4 regions of the Paenisporosarcina sp. NPDC076907 genome follow, and region 3 is predicted to be linked to each of the others. Evidence: riboswitches for the same ligand, from Rfam matches in the RefSeq annotation. Region 3 holds a riboswitch; each other region holds the start of a gene.
What was found. A riboswitch is a leader RNA that binds a small molecule or an ion and turns the genes downstream of it on or off. The one in region 3 is predicted to bind S-adenosylmethionine.
Positions count from the first base shown of each region.

Region 1 (3,621 bases), on a different contig from region 3:
GTTCCAACGGGAAAAGTAGTTGCTCATGTGTGTACCTCCAATTGCTTTAAAATGTGAATCACGTCTGAAAATGTTTCAAATGGCTCAAAAGGAAGGTTGAGTTCCTCACACTTTTCGCTGAGGAAGTCCCGCGCGATCACTTTGTCTGCTAGTTTTGCCGCTTGCAAATCGGTGATTGAATCACCGATGACGATTTTGTAAGTGTTGTCGTCACTCAGTTTGCGAATAATGGAAGGTTTACAGCAACCGCAGCCATTCGAGCAATGTTCATCGCAAGTATGTGGCCAATTAATCGTAATGGTTTCCCCAGAAAAATCTGCCTCGTTACAGTAAATACGCTCGTCTTCTATTTGGTCCTTCACGAGTGGTTTAACAAAGAAGTCAATGCCTCCAGATACGATGAACAGTGGAATATGTTGCGCTTTCGTATAAGCGACAAAGTCTTCAAATCCTTCTCGAATTTGTGCTTGATTCAGTACGAACTGTGTAATTTCATCTTTTTGGTCGGTTGATAACAAATTGAAAAGTTGGGTTACGCCTTGTTGAATGGATATTTCCTGGCCAAGAATCTGGTCTTTTATCGGTTCCCATTCAGGTGGTGCGAATTTTTTCATGATGGCCATGATGTTGTCTTTCGTAGTAATGGTGCCATCAAAATCACAAAATATGACGGGTTGTGTCATCGTACTTTGTCACCCCACAATTCCAGGGCTTGTTGCAGTTCAGTATTCGCTTGCGCTGCTTCTGATAAGGACTTCCCTGAAAGCGTTGCATCCACAGCTTGCCTGAATGCTTTGCCTCCAGCGGCAGAACCTGCTGGATGACCATGCACCCCGCCGCCTGCATTGATAACGGAATTAATCCCGAAGTCTTCGATTAGTTGTGGCACCATGCCTGGATGAATGCCGGCAGATGGTACTGGTAATGTTGTCTTCAATAAACCAGGCGCTTGAAGTGCATCGGCAATTTGAAGTGTCTCCCCTTTTTCCAAGGCTACGCTTCCATATGGCGAAGGGAACAACGAGAAATCTGCCCCCGCAAGTCGCAATAATTTACCTAATGCGAGCTGGTTGGATAAGCCATACTTTCTGGATGGCGTGAATGCTCCTGAAACAGCGGGATGAGCCATGATAGGAATTGCGATTTCCGGATCTTCAGCTAAACTTTGCAGCGTGTCCAGCCCGTATGCGTACACATTAAACAGCAACATATCAGCACCTAGCTCCGTCGCGCGTTTTGCTTTGTCTCTTAAGTCAAATGTTCGTCCAGTCAAATTCACCGCGTAACGTGTTCGATGACCTGTCTCTGAGAAAACATGCTCGAGCACTTCACGCCCTCTCACAATTCGCTGCTCAAAAGGCGTCAACTCGTTCTCGAACAAAATCTCATCATCTTTCACAAAATCCACACCACCACGTGCTTGGTGTTCGAGCTGTGTCAGTAAAAAGTCCAAATCTTTGCCGAGAATGCCTTTAAAAATACTCATGACAAATGGTCGTCCTTGCACACCTGTCAGTTGGCGAATCCCTTCTGTTCCGAACTTCGGTCCTGAAAAGTGTGCCGTTAATTCCGGACTAAACTCCAAATCGAGTAACTTAATTTCTCCGTCCAATGATAACTTGCCAAAAGTTGTTATTAATATAGCTGGCAGGTCTGGGCTGTAATTGGCTACCGGGTAAGCTATACGGATGATTCCTTTCGTTCGGTTATCTGAACTACCGACATTTTCGACAGATACAACGCGCCCTTTATGTTTCTTCAGTTGTTTTTGCTCCAGTTGTGGCAAATCAGTCCAGGATCCCACAGTCAAGCCAAGCGCGATGCCTTCTGCTTTTTTTTCAAAATTATCATCTATGCTATGTACTAAATAAGTCGCGATTACTTCAGTCAATGTTTTCACCTCTTCAGAAAAAATAAAAAACCTCTTCACAAAAAAGAAGAGGTTAGTAGTTGAACTAACATCCTCTTATCTGTCAGCTACTGCTGCAAGAATTAGCACCGTGCTTACTCGTGTAAGTCGGTTGCCGGGTTTCATAGGGCTAGTCCCTCCACCTGCTCTTGATAAGAAAAATGTAGATATGATATTTTTTAAAATCTAAATTGGATTATGACAGGGTGTAAAATACTTGTCAACACAATTTTCTAATAAATTGAAATATACAGCTTATTTCAATTGTACAAAGCTATGCTATGTTTGTTTTTTGAAAGACATGACAAGTTTTAAGAAATAAATTTCAATCCAACAGCCGCTCCCAACACGATTGCAATAAACAGCATGCGCAACCATGTTTTCGGTTCCCCGTACAACATCATACCTAGAATTGCGCCTCCAGAAGCACCAATGCCTGTCCACACTGCGTATGCCGTTCCCATTGGAAGAGTCTCCATAGCAAGTGCTAGGAACAAGAAGCTCGCCATAAAGCTTGCGAACAATCCGGTTATGGACTTCCAAGAGCGATTTTTATGAACTTGGTTGATCATCGCGACTCCTGTCATTTCAAATAAACCGGCAATGATTAAGAATAGCCATGCCATTATGACGACACCTCTTCCTGTTCTTTTGTGACCAACTTAAGCCCGACAACCCCTATTAACAGAAGCGCAATCAAACCCAGTTTCGGGATATTAAATGATTCTCCGAAAAAGAGAATGTCTGCAATGACTGTACCTGCTGTACCTAGACCAACAAACACTGCGTACACAGTTCCTACGGGTAATGTTTTCCCTGCCATGATCATCAAATAAAAACTGATTGCAATCGCAATTAAAGTGCCAATCCAAGCCCACACATCATCCGCATGCTTCAGTCCAATCACCCAAAACACTTCAAACACAGCAGCTATCAACACTTTCATCCATTCTTTATTCATGAATCCCAACTCCTTTTCCAATAAAAATAAGCCCGAGAGATGAACGTATAAACGTTATCTCCCAGGCTTTTATCCTTCCGTGTGGCTTTGCAAATTGGCAAAGTGTTTTCTCTCGGACCAGGCCAAACCGGTTGTTTGCGGAACCCTAGAAAACTTGTTCGCCATCTTGAGAATGGCGCTTTATGAAATTATTTTGTGCAAGGTTAGAATAAACCATGCGGAACAATGAGTCAAACGACGAGCTCATAGTAAATATTCGGTTGTATATATTGGAAAAAAATGTAACACTTAAATTAATTCTTTTTCGTATAAAGAAAGGAGAATCACTTTGAAGTCCTTCACTAACAAAATTATTATTTTGGTCATGTCCATCGTTATCTTTATCATCTACTGTCAATTGCTTGATTTTTTTACAAGGAACCTTCTTCCGATCTCACCACTTGGAACGATGATTGGCTTGATCACTCTTTTTCTTCTTATCCCCATTTCGTATCTATCAGCTCACGGAGTGGTGAAAGTCATTAAGGACATGTAAAAAACACTCCTGATTAAGATGGAGTGTTGAAAACTTTTGTAATTAAAATGTCTCGAAAAGCAGGAAGTAAAGAGTCAAAGCGGGTGTCATTGACTTCTTCTTTTGAGATCCAGACATATTCCGAATGCTCATCATTCAACTGAAAATGGGCAAGTTGCGCTTCTGTTACGTCAGCAACATATGTATAAATAAGGCGGTAAATAGGTTCACTGGCTG
Region 1 covers NZ_JBNNIX010000006.1:110,066-113,686, forward strand. The annotation lists gene ACQKEV_RS16060 (methylthioribulose 1-phosphate dehydratase) at 1-27, opposite strand, end outside; gene ACQKEV_RS16065 (2-hydroxy-3-keto-5-methylthiopentenyl-1-phosphate phosphatase) at 24-683, opposite strand; gene ACQKEV_RS16070 (2,3-diketo-5-methylthiopentyl-1-phosphate enolase) at 680-1,891, opposite strand; SAM riboswitch class I at 1,964-2,068, opposite strand; gene ACQKEV_RS16075 (DMT family transporter) at 2,221-2,535, opposite strand; gene ACQKEV_RS16080 (DMT family transporter) at 2,535-2,870, opposite strand; guanidine-I (ykkC/yxkD leader) riboswitch at 2,927-3,030, opposite strand; gene ACQKEV_RS16085 (NUDIX hydrolase) at 3,419-3,621, opposite strand, start outside.
Region 1: linked by a shared signal. The riboswitch ahead of ACQKEV_RS16070 (2,3-diketo-5-methylthiopentyl-1-phosphate enolase) and the one ahead of ACQKEV_RS11780 (methionine ABC transporter ATP-binding protein) in region 3 are both predicted to bind S-adenosylmethionine.

Region 2 (3,621 bases), on a different contig from region 3:
ACATTTCTGCATAAACAGTTGCAGGAAGGGGAAGGAATGGAGAACCGAAACAAGTAGAGAATGTTGCTTGTGGAGATGTAATTCCACGCTCTGTACCAGCTAATTTTGATGTAAATCCACTTAGGAAGTGATACATTGCTTGTTCTTTCGTCAACTTACTGATTGGAGGTAAAACGCCAAACGCATCAGCAGTCAAGAAAATGATGGTTTTCGGATGACCGGCAACAGAAGGATCAACAATGTTATCAATCGCTTGTAATGGGTAAGCCGCACGCGTGTTTTCAGTCAACGAAATATTTTCATAGTCCGGCATACGTGTTTCAGGGTCTAATACTACGTTTTCCAATACCGATCCAAAACGAATTGCATCGAAAATTTGTGGTTCATTTTCACGAGTCAAGTTGATTGCTTTCGCATAACAGCCGCCTTCAATATTGAAAACTCCATTATCTGACCATCCATGCTCATCATCACCGATTAATTTGCGATCTGCATCAGCAGATAATGTTGTCTTACCAGTTCCTGATAATCCGAAGAATAAAGCAACATCGCCTTTTTCACCAACGTTTGCAGAACAGTGCATAGGCAGAATGCCTTGCTCAGGTAGTAAGTAGTTCATGATAGAGAAAATTGATTTCTTCATTTCACCTGCATACTCTGTACCACCAATTAAAATGATACGTTCTTCCATTGAAACAATAATAAACGTTTCAGAACCAGTACCATCGATTGCAGGATCCGCTTTAAATGTCGGAGCGTATACAATCGTGAATTGAGCTTCATGCGTAGCCAACTCTTCTTGTGTTGGACGAATGAATAATTGGTGTGCAAAAAGGTTATGCCAAGCATATTCATTAATCACTTGCAAGGAAAGACGAGATTCTTTGTCTGCACCTGCAAAGCCATTGAAGACGAATAACTCTTCTTTTGTTTTTAAATAATTAACGACTTTCTTATATAAAGATGAGAAAATTTCAGATGATATTGGTTGGTTTACAGCGCCCCAATCAATCTTGTCCTTCGAGATATCTTCCACAACAACATATTTGTCTTTAGGAGAACGTCCTGTATATTTTCCTGTCTCTACTTTTACAGCTCCAGTTGATGTTAAGACAGCTTCTCCACGTAATGTTGCTTTCTCCACAAGTTGTGGGACTGAAAGTTGCACATGCACGTTTTGGCCATTTAACAAGTCGTTCAGCTCGTTCATCGTGTTCACTGAATTCATGTATATGTACCTTCCTTTGTCGTATATTACCCTTATAACGGGTTTATGCTTTATTCGAAAATTAGTATAACACATTACGTTTATTAATCTACACTAATAGCCTAATAAATTTTTTCTGATTTTCAAACATTTATATAGAATGAAAAAAATATTTGACAACCCATCATTAGTTTATTATGATGTAAAACTGAACGGATACTCTTATCCCGAGCTGGTGGAGGGGTCAGGCCCTATGAAACCCGGCAACCTGCAGTTATGAACCAAGTAGTAATTGGCAAAGGTGCTGAACCTGAAGCAAGGTGTATTCCTTGGATGATAAGAGTGAAAGGTGCCCATTAACGAATACCTTTCCTCATGTTTTTACGTGAGAGAGGGTTTTTTTTATGACATCTCCCTTTATCCTCGTGTGCAGAAGCCCGAAAAGGCGGAAGGTTTTATTCGAATGAATAAGCTGGACATGGGAAATGAGTACCGTTTGAATTTTCCGAGAGCAATCTCGAAGGATATAGGAGGAATTTTTAATGACAACTCGTCGTCTATTTACATCAGAATCAGTAACAGAAGGGCATCCGGACAAAATTTGCGATCAAATTTCAGACGCAATTTTAGATGCTATTTTAACAGAAGATCCAAATGCACGTGTTGCTTGTGAAACAACTGTAACTACAGGTTTAGTACTTGTTGCCGGTGAAATCACAACTTCAGCATATGTGGATATTCAAAAAGTGGTACGTGAAACAGTTCGAGAAATTGGCTACACACGTGCAAAATATGGTTTTGACTCAGAGACTTCTGCAGTATTGACTGCAATCGATGAGCAATCTGCTGACATCGCTATGGGTGTTGACAGAGCACTTGAAGCGCGTGAAGGTTCGATGACAGATTCAGACATCGAAGCAATCGGTGCAGGTGACCAAGGTTTAATGTTCGGTTTTGCTTGTAATGAAACACCGGAATTAATGCCACTTCCTATTAGTATGGCTCATAAGTTAGCTCGTCGTTTAGCACTAGTACGTAAAGAGGAAATTCTTCCATACCTACGTCCAGACGGCAAAACACAAGTAACTGTTGAATATGATGAAAACAATAAACCTTTGCGTATTGACACAATTGTTATTTCTACTCAACATCACCCAGAAGTAACACTTGAGCAAATTCAACGCAACTTGAAAGAACATGTCATCAATCCTGTAGTTCCTGCAGAATTAATCGACGAAAACACAAAATACTTCATTAACCCAACTGGCCGCTTCGTAATTGGTGGACCTCAAGGGGATGCTGGTTTAACAGGACGCAAAATTATCGTTGATACGTACGGTGGATATGCTCGTCACGGTGGCGGCGCATTCTCTGGTAAAGATGCAACGAAAGTTGACCGTTCAGCAGCATATGCAGCTCGCTATGTAGCTAAAAACATTGTTGCAGCAGGACTTGCTGACCGTTGTGAAGTTCAACTTGCTTATGCAATCGGTGTTGCACAACCCGTATCAATTGCAATCGATACATTTGGTACAGGTATTGTTGAAGAATCGAAACTTGTTGAAATTGTTCGCGAGTCATTCGACCTTCGTCCAGCTGGAATCATCAAGATGTTAGATCTACGTCGTCCAATTTACAAGCAAACTGCTGCTTATGGACACTTCGGTCGCACAGACTTGGATGTTCCATGGGAGAAAACAGACAGAGCGGCTACTTTGAAAGAAAAAGCAGGCGTTTAATACTAGGAAAAGCCATTCGAGGGAATTCCCTTGAATGGCTTTTTTAATGGTGGTTATTGGTTGAAAGGGAATAAATCAGTCGCGAATGGGAATAAATCGGTATGAGAGGCAAGAAGCTGCTTTCAAACAGGAAGAAACTAACAGTGGACGGGAACAAATCAATTTGAACAGGGAATAAAACAAATTGTATTTCAAAATAGTAAAATGACCATGCTCAATCACCTGGTCATTACTATCGTTTATTTTTGTTGTTGCATTGCCTTATAGATCTGTCCTTTTTCCGCATATTCTCTAACAATACGTTCCATATCTAGCTTGTCTTCTTCATTCAATTCACGGACGACTTTTGCCGGACGACCTAACGCGAGCATTCCTGGAGGAATAACTTTACCGGGAGGCACCAGACTGCCTGCGCCAATAAAAGCGCCTTCTCCAATCTCAGCCCCATCTAATACTATTGAGCCCATACCAATCAAGGCTCCACGTCGAACTGTACAACTATGTAAAGTCACTTGATGTCCAATTGTGACTTCATCTTCCAATACTAGTGGAGCGGCTGGACTTTGATGCAGGCAGCACAAGTCTTGAATGTTTACTTTGCTGCCAATACGTGTTGCATTTACATCTCCACGAATAATCGTATTAAACCAAATAGTGGACTCTGGACCGATTGTC
Region 2 covers NZ_JBNNIX010000002.1:723,765-727,385, reverse strand. The annotation lists gene pckA (phosphoenolpyruvate carboxykinase (ATP)) at 1-1,228, opposite strand, end outside; SAM riboswitch class I at 1,427-1,550, shown strand; gene metK (methionine adenosyltransferase) at 1,750-2,946, shown strand; gene ACQKEV_RS11305 (gamma carbonic anhydrase family protein) at 3,186-3,621, opposite strand, start outside.
Region 2: linked by a shared signal. The riboswitch ahead of metK (methionine adenosyltransferase) and the one ahead of ACQKEV_RS11780 (methionine ABC transporter ATP-binding protein) in region 3 are both predicted to bind S-adenosylmethionine.

Region 3 (3,621 bases):
AATGCCACTGAAAAAGTTCTATAACACTAGTGGCATGAAATACAGGGAGCTCGGCTTGAAAGATAAGATCCCTTCAATGACCGAGGATGAACAGTTTGAGCTGCTTGCTTCAGACGGTATGCTTATAAAAAGACCTCTTGTGACAGACGGTGTGAAAGCTACCGTCGGTTTTAAAGAATTGGATTTTACTGAGAATTGGAAAAGCTGATTATCTGTTCTTGTTTTTAAGGAAAGATTATGTCAAACTGAAGTTGAATGTATTACATATTTGGAGGGGTATTAATGAGCACACCAAAAGAATTACGCTACTCTGAAGAACACGAATGGGTTAAAGTTGAAGACGGAAAAGCGCGTATCGGCATCACACATTTCGCTCAATCTGAGCTTGGTGATATTGTATTCGTTGAACTTCCACAAGTAGGCGACGAAATCAAAACAAATGAACCTTTTGGAAGTGTTGAATCTGTTAAAACAGTTTCTGAACTTTACGCACCAATCAGTGGTAAAGTAGTTGAAGTGAACAGTGGCTTGGAAGACAGCCCTGAATTCGTAAATGAATCTCCATATGAAAATGCATGGATGATCGTTGTCGAACCTACAGACTTGTCTGAAGTGGACTCATTAATGACTGCTGAGCAGTACGAAGAAATGACTCAAGAGTAAAATCGTTAGTTGAACGCCGACATTTGTTCGGCGTTTTTTGCATATGTCGATAATAACTGCGAGTTTAAAAAGGAATATTAAAAGTATGGTATTAGTTGTCATAGGGGAAGAGTTGAAACATGATGAACTTTACTTTTAATAATAATTTTTAAATAACCTTTTAAGTCAGTACAGCCAGGAGTGATCCCATGCCAATTGATAAAGTCATACTTGTAGAAGGACGTTCAGACAAACAGAGAATACTGCGGCTTATAGCAGAGCCTATTGAAATCGTCTGTACAAACGGAACGGTAAGCGCTACCCGTCTGGAAGAGTTACTGGCACCTTACGATCAGTTGGAGATCTATGTATTTGTCGATGCTGATAAATCGGGAGAAAAATTACGTGCGCTCATTAAACGTGAATTTCCTGAAGCCCTTCATTTATATACTGAACCAGCCTATCGCGAAGTTGCAACAACCCCGATGAAAGTTCTTGCAACTGTATTACTCGGCGCCAATATCGATGTGAAATCGGAATTTATTGCCTAAAGGATGAATACCATGAAAGAATGGACACGTGCGGAGTGGGAGAATCAGTCCCAAAACGCAGAGGTGACAGCTTATTATTTATATGCACCGATGTGCGGCACTTGTATGGTTGCTTCAAAAATGCTTGAAGTTGTTGAAGAACTGTTACCTGAGGTGGAAATTGGAAAAGCCAATTTAAATTATGTGGAAAGCTTGGCAATTGATCATCAAATCGAAAGCGTTCCGTGCTTACTTATTGCTGAAAACGGCAAAATTATTGAAAAAATCTACGCATTTCAGTCAGTTCCACATCTGTATAATCGATTAAGAAAAAATATTTGACGTAGACTTTTGAACATGATACATTAGCTTTCGTAATAAAAACTTAAAACTTAATATCGTCGCTCTTATAAAGAGAGGTGGAGGGAAGTGCCCTATGAAACCCGGCAACCGTCACAATTTGTGAAATGGTGCCAAATCACTCAAAGTATTTTTGCTTTGAAAGATGAGAGAACGGTCTGACGTATATAATTATGCATTGGTCCCTTCTGCTTGTCTGCGGAAGGGATTTTTATTTTTCACAAGGGCATCTTAACAATGATGTGATTGAATGTGAAAAGACAAAATGCATCTGCGGCCAGCACAATTGTACGATAAACTATTTATCAGATACTCAGAGGTGAAGTGAACATGATTCAATTACAAAATTTATCAAAAAGGTTTGATACAGCTAATGGCCAGCTCATTGCAGTTGATAACGTGAATCTAACCGTTGATACAGGTGAGATCTTTGGCATTATTGGATACAGTGGAGCCGGAAAAAGTACATTGATTCGATTGTTAAATGGCTTGGAAAAACCTACTGCTGGTAGCGTCACTGTGAATGGACAAGAAATTTCATCCAGTTCAGGACAGGCTCTTCGTAGCGCAAGACAAAAAGTAAGTATGATTTTCCAACATTTCAATTTACTATGGTCCCGTACAGTTGAAGAGAATATCTCGTTCCCGCTTGAAATTGCCGGGATCAGCAAAACAAAACGTTCAGAACGAGTGAAAGAATTAATCGAACTTGTTGGATTGACAGGTAGGGAGAAAGCATACCCTTCGCAGTTATCCGGCGGTCAAAAGCAACGGGTAGGAATTGCACGTGCCCTTGCAAACAATCCCGAAGTACTGTTATGTGATGAAGCGACTTCAGCGCTTGACCCAGAAACTACAGATGCCATTTTGGAGCTGTTAGTAGATATCAATAAACGATTAGGATTGACGATTGTTCTGATCACGCATGAGATGCATGTCATCCGTAAAATTTGTCATCGGGTTGCAGTTATGGAAGCTGGAAAAGTAGTTGAAATGGGAAGTGTACTTCAAATATTCCAAGCACCTGAACAACCGATTACAAAACGCTTTGTTGCACAAGTAAATGGTCCGGAATCCGCAAGTCAAACAATTGCACATTTAGTCGAGCAATATCCTTCAGGCAAACTTGTGAAATTAGTTTTTGTCGGAGACAGAACGGAACAACCAATTCTTTCAAGATTAATTAAACAATACCAAGTAGAAGTAAACATTGTTCAAGGAAATATTGCACAAACTCAAAATGGAGCTTATGGAACGTTGTATCTTCAAATCGATGGAAATTCAATCGCAATCGATCAAGCAATCGATTATTTACACGGTCAAGAAGTTCAAACGGAGGTGATTTCACATGATTGAAAACCTTCTACCGAATGTGGACTGGGAAAAAATGTGGGAAGCCACACTTGAAACTTTATATATGACAGCAATGGCTACCGGTCTGACTTTCATTATCGGTTTGGCACTAGGAATACTACTATTTCTTACTAGCCCTCATCAATTATGGGCAAACAAAATAGTCTACTGGTTAACAGGGGCATTCGTAAATATTTTCCGATCGATTCCGTTTATCATTTTAATTATTTTATTGATTCCGTTCACTAAATTTTTACTCGATACGATTCGTGGGGCAAACGCTGCATTACCTGCACTAATTATCGGTGCAGCACCATTCTATGCACGCATGGTACTGATTGCATTACGTGAAATCGATAAAGGGGTAATAGAAGCAGCTCGCTCGATGGGAGCGAAAACTTCTACTATTATATGGAAGGTGCTGCTTCCAGAGTCTTTACCGGCATTAATCTCAGGGCTTACCGTTACTGCTATCGCACTGGTTGGTTATACGGCAATGGCCGGCATAATCGGAGCCGGTGGTCTTGGTAACTTAGCGTTCCTAGATGGCTTCCAACGAAGTCGTGAAGATGTAACAATTGTCTCCACGATTCTAATTTTACTCATTGTCTTCGTCATCCAATGGGTGGGAGATGCGATTACAACAAAAGCAGATAAACGTTAATTTGGTTTCGTCGGGTTTATACTCGATAAAATACACAACAAAAAGGGAGAGACATTCATGAAGAAATTTGTA
Region 3 covers NZ_JBNNIX010000003.1:49,644-53,264, reverse strand. The annotation lists gene ACQKEV_RS11800 (arsenate reductase family protein) at 1-208, shown strand, start outside; gene gcvH (glycine cleavage system protein GcvH) at 283-663, shown strand; gene ACQKEV_RS11790 (toprim domain-containing protein) at 852-1,193, shown strand; gene ACQKEV_RS11785 (thioredoxin family protein) at 1,206-1,514, shown strand; SAM riboswitch class I at 1,577-1,684, shown strand; gene ACQKEV_RS11780 (methionine ABC transporter ATP-binding protein) at 1,863-2,888, shown strand; gene ACQKEV_RS11775 (methionine ABC transporter permease) at 2,881-3,549, shown strand; gene ACQKEV_RS11770 (MetQ/NlpA family ABC transporter substrate-binding protein) at 3,607-3,621, shown strand, end outside.

Region 4 (3,621 bases), on a different contig from region 3:
CCATATGTCAGTGCTAAGTCACCAACACCGCCAGCACCAACTGCTCCAGCCATGGCAGATGCTCCGACCAAACCAATAGTTGCAGTGGTAAAGGTGAGAATCAGTGAGCTCAAGCCTTCCGGAATCAAGAACTTCAAGATGATTTGTGGAACTGTTGCACCCATCGACTGTGCAGCTTCGATAATGCCTTTATCGACCTCGAGTAATGAGTTTTCGACAAGCCGTGCAATGTACGGTGCTGCGTAAAAGACGAGTGGTACGATTGCAGCATTCGTACCGATGGCTGAGCCGATTATCAGTCTAGTTAGAGGGATGATTGCGACGAGCAAAATGATAAAAGGCACGGAACGTAAAATATTAATGACAGGATTCAAGATGTTGAAAATCCATTTATTGTCCAAGATATGGCCTTTTCGTGTAATGACGAGCAAGATGCCAAGTGGGAGACCAATCAGTGCCAAAAAATTAGCGAAATAGCGACCATGTAAAGCGTATCGCCAAAGCCAACCAGTAGTTGTTCGGTTGTAATTTCCATGCCCCATAATGTATCAGTCATGCAGTTTCACCTCCTGTATGATGAACCCTTCGTCTTTGATAAAGGAGAAAGATTTTTCTACCTCGCTCTTTTCACCTGTTACTTCGATAATCAAATTACCAAAAGGGGTCTCCTGGATCTCTGAAATGTTTGCTGAAAGAACACTTAAGTGCACGTCATATTTCTTAGCAATAGTCGAAAGTAAGGGCTGACTAGATGTGTTGCCGACAAAATTTATTTTCCAAATGATTGGCAGCGTGCTTGATAATACAGCATTTTTAAGAACGCTTTGTGGGATTTCGTCGTGAATGACTGTCCGAACAAAATTCTTTGCGATGTCCGTTTTTGGTGAAGCAAAGACATCAAAAACGGAACCTTGTTCCACTACGCGTCCGCCTTCCATGACCGCTACTTTGTTGCAAATTTCCCGGATGACGGACATTTCGTGTGTAATGAGCAGGATCGTAATGTCATATTCTTGGTTAATCTTTTTGAGCAGCTGCAAAACAGCGCTGGTCGTTTGTGGATCAAGTGCTGATGTGGCTTCATCACATAGCAGAATGGAGGGGTTTGTAGCTAGCGCTCTTGCAATCCCAATCCGTTGTTTCTGACCACCCGATAGCTGCTCGGGATAGTTCTTGGCTTTGTCTGCAAGCCCTACGAAGTCTAGTAATTCTTCAACACGCGTTTTGATTATTGATTTTGATGTGCCTGATAATACGAGCGGAATGGCAACGTTATCGAAAACAGTTTTGGAATTCAGCAGGTTGAAGTGTTGAAAGATCATGCCGATTTTTTTCTTTTGAGCTCGAAGTTGTTTAGGCTTCAGTGCAGTTAGTTGTTGTCCGTCAACTATTACTTGCCCGCTGGATGGGCGTTCGAGCAGATTGACCAATCGGATGAGTGTGCTTTTCCCTGCACCGCTATAGCCAACCACCCCGAAGATATCTCCTTTTTCAACAGTGAGGTCTATGCCTTTCAAGGCTTCAACCGTTTGCTTTTTGGTTTGAAATGATTTCGTGACTTGTTGGAATTCAATCAAGTGGATGTCGCCCCTTTCTATGTCATGTTCGTTATCAAAGAGGATGGGCAATAAAAAAAGCCCCTTCTGTCGATAGACAGAAGAGGCATACGTATGCAAAGAAAATGCGGACACAAATCCACAGAAAATTAGCTCGAACACTCCTTCTTATCTATCGAACAATAAATTGTCCGCTGGAATTAGCACAGTATTTTTACACGAAGTAAAAACCCGCTGCTGAGGTATCATAGGGCCAGGCCCTCCACATCTCTTGATAAGAAATCACGCATATTTAATTATGTTGTTCACTATAGTCTGAATATTTCAGCCTGTCAACTAGGTGATTAATAGTCGCAATAGTTTAATAATTATTCATTTCAAAAAATCACTGAATTTACGTGCTCGAATGGATGACGGGAAAATTGGATGTATTGTTTATGAAAAAAACAATCAATATTTTCATAAAGAGTCTTGAAGTTTACGTTAACGTCAATGTTAGAATAGGTAAAAATGGGAAGCGGTGAGGTGGGAATGAAGAGCATCGCAGAAGTAGCGAAAGAGTTTGGGGTGACGACGCGGACCATCCGATATTATGAGGAACTTGGCTTGTTGAAACCTGTTCGAACAGAGAGCAATATTAGGATGTTTGGACCAAAGGAGTACGCGAAACTTAAGTTGATCATCCGCGGAAAACAGTATGGTTTTAATCTGGATGAAATTAAAGAAATGGTGTTGTTGTTCGACCATGATCGGACGGGTGCTAAGCAGTTGGAGCGGACGATTGAGTATGGCACGACACGGGTGGCTGAGATAAATATGAAAATTCTTGATTTGCAGAATATGAAGTCTGAAATGGAAGAGTTGCTTGGGCAGTTCCAGGAAAAATTATCGAATTTAAAGGGGAATGTGAAATGATTCGACGAAATTTTTATTCTGAAGATGAAACGCTGCAACATATTTTGAGAAGTGGATTGCAACCTGACATGTTTGACTTTGCAGATAAGGCTTTGACTAAGTTTGGTGAGCAAGTAGCGAATGAAATTGATGAACGGGCTCGCCATACAGATCGTGAAGGTGCACCAAACTTGGTGAAATTCAATCGTTACGGAGAAGATGTTTCGGAAGTATGGGTCAATGAAGGGTACAAAAAGACCGTGCAGGAAACTTATGAAACAGGGATAGTCGGCTATGTGCACAAGAAGATACCGGAGTTGGATCGTAAGGGGAATTATTTGTACAGTTTTGCACAAGGCTACGTATTATCCCAATCAGAAGCGGGTTTTTATTGTCCCGTTACTTTGACGATGGCCACGGCATTCTTGCTCGACCATTATGCGGATGAAAAATTGAAAGATCGTTTCTTACCGCATGTGTGTGCCACAGGGGAAATGGAGTTGTTTGAAGGTGCCACTTTTTTGACTGAGCGGCAAGGTGGATCGGATGTTGGTGCAAATGTGGTAAAGGCTGAGCAGGAGGGTGATCATTTTCGATTATATGGCGAAAAGTATTTTGCCTCGAATGCCGGTATGGCAAAGGTCGCGATGGTTCTTGCACGAATCGATGGAGCGCCTGAAGGTTCACGTGGATTGACACTTTTTGCTGTTCCATGGCGACTGGAAGATGGTTCGTTGAATGGGATTTCCATTCGAAGATTGAAAGACAAGTTAGGTGTAAGAGCAGTGCCGAGTGGTGAAGTGGAATTCGACGGTGCGGTGGCTTATGCAGTGGGTGATAAAGCGAATGGCCTGAAATATATGATGGAAGCATTGAATTTATCGCGTATTTGCAATGCTGTCGCATCTCTTGGAATCATGCGCCGCGCATTAAATGAGGCTTCTGAATATGCTCATCAACGAGATGCTTTTGGACGAAAGCTTGTTGAGTTCCCGATGGTGCAGGATTCGTTAGGCAAATTGACGGCAAAATTGGAAGTAGAACTTATGACTGTATTTGATTTGATCAAGCTGTATGATCGTGTTGTTGCGAATGAAGCGAGTGAAGAAGAAGTCGTATTGAATCGGTTATTTATTGCTATTTTGAAAAAAGAAACGGCCGAGCAAGCAAT
Region 4 covers NZ_JBNNIX010000001.1:941,237-944,857, forward strand. The annotation lists partial or broken gene ACQKEV_RS04590 (methionine ABC transporter permease) at 1-535, opposite strand, end outside; gene ACQKEV_RS04595 (methionine ABC transporter ATP-binding protein) at 549-1,577, opposite strand; SAM riboswitch class I at 1,722-1,837, opposite strand; gene ACQKEV_RS04600 (MerR family transcriptional regulator) at 2,088-2,471, shown strand; gene ACQKEV_RS04605 (acyl-CoA dehydrogenase family protein) at 2,468-3,621, shown strand, end outside.
Region 4: linked by a shared signal. The riboswitch ahead of ACQKEV_RS04595 (methionine ABC transporter ATP-binding protein) and the one ahead of ACQKEV_RS11780 (methionine ABC transporter ATP-binding protein) in region 3 are both predicted to bind S-adenosylmethionine.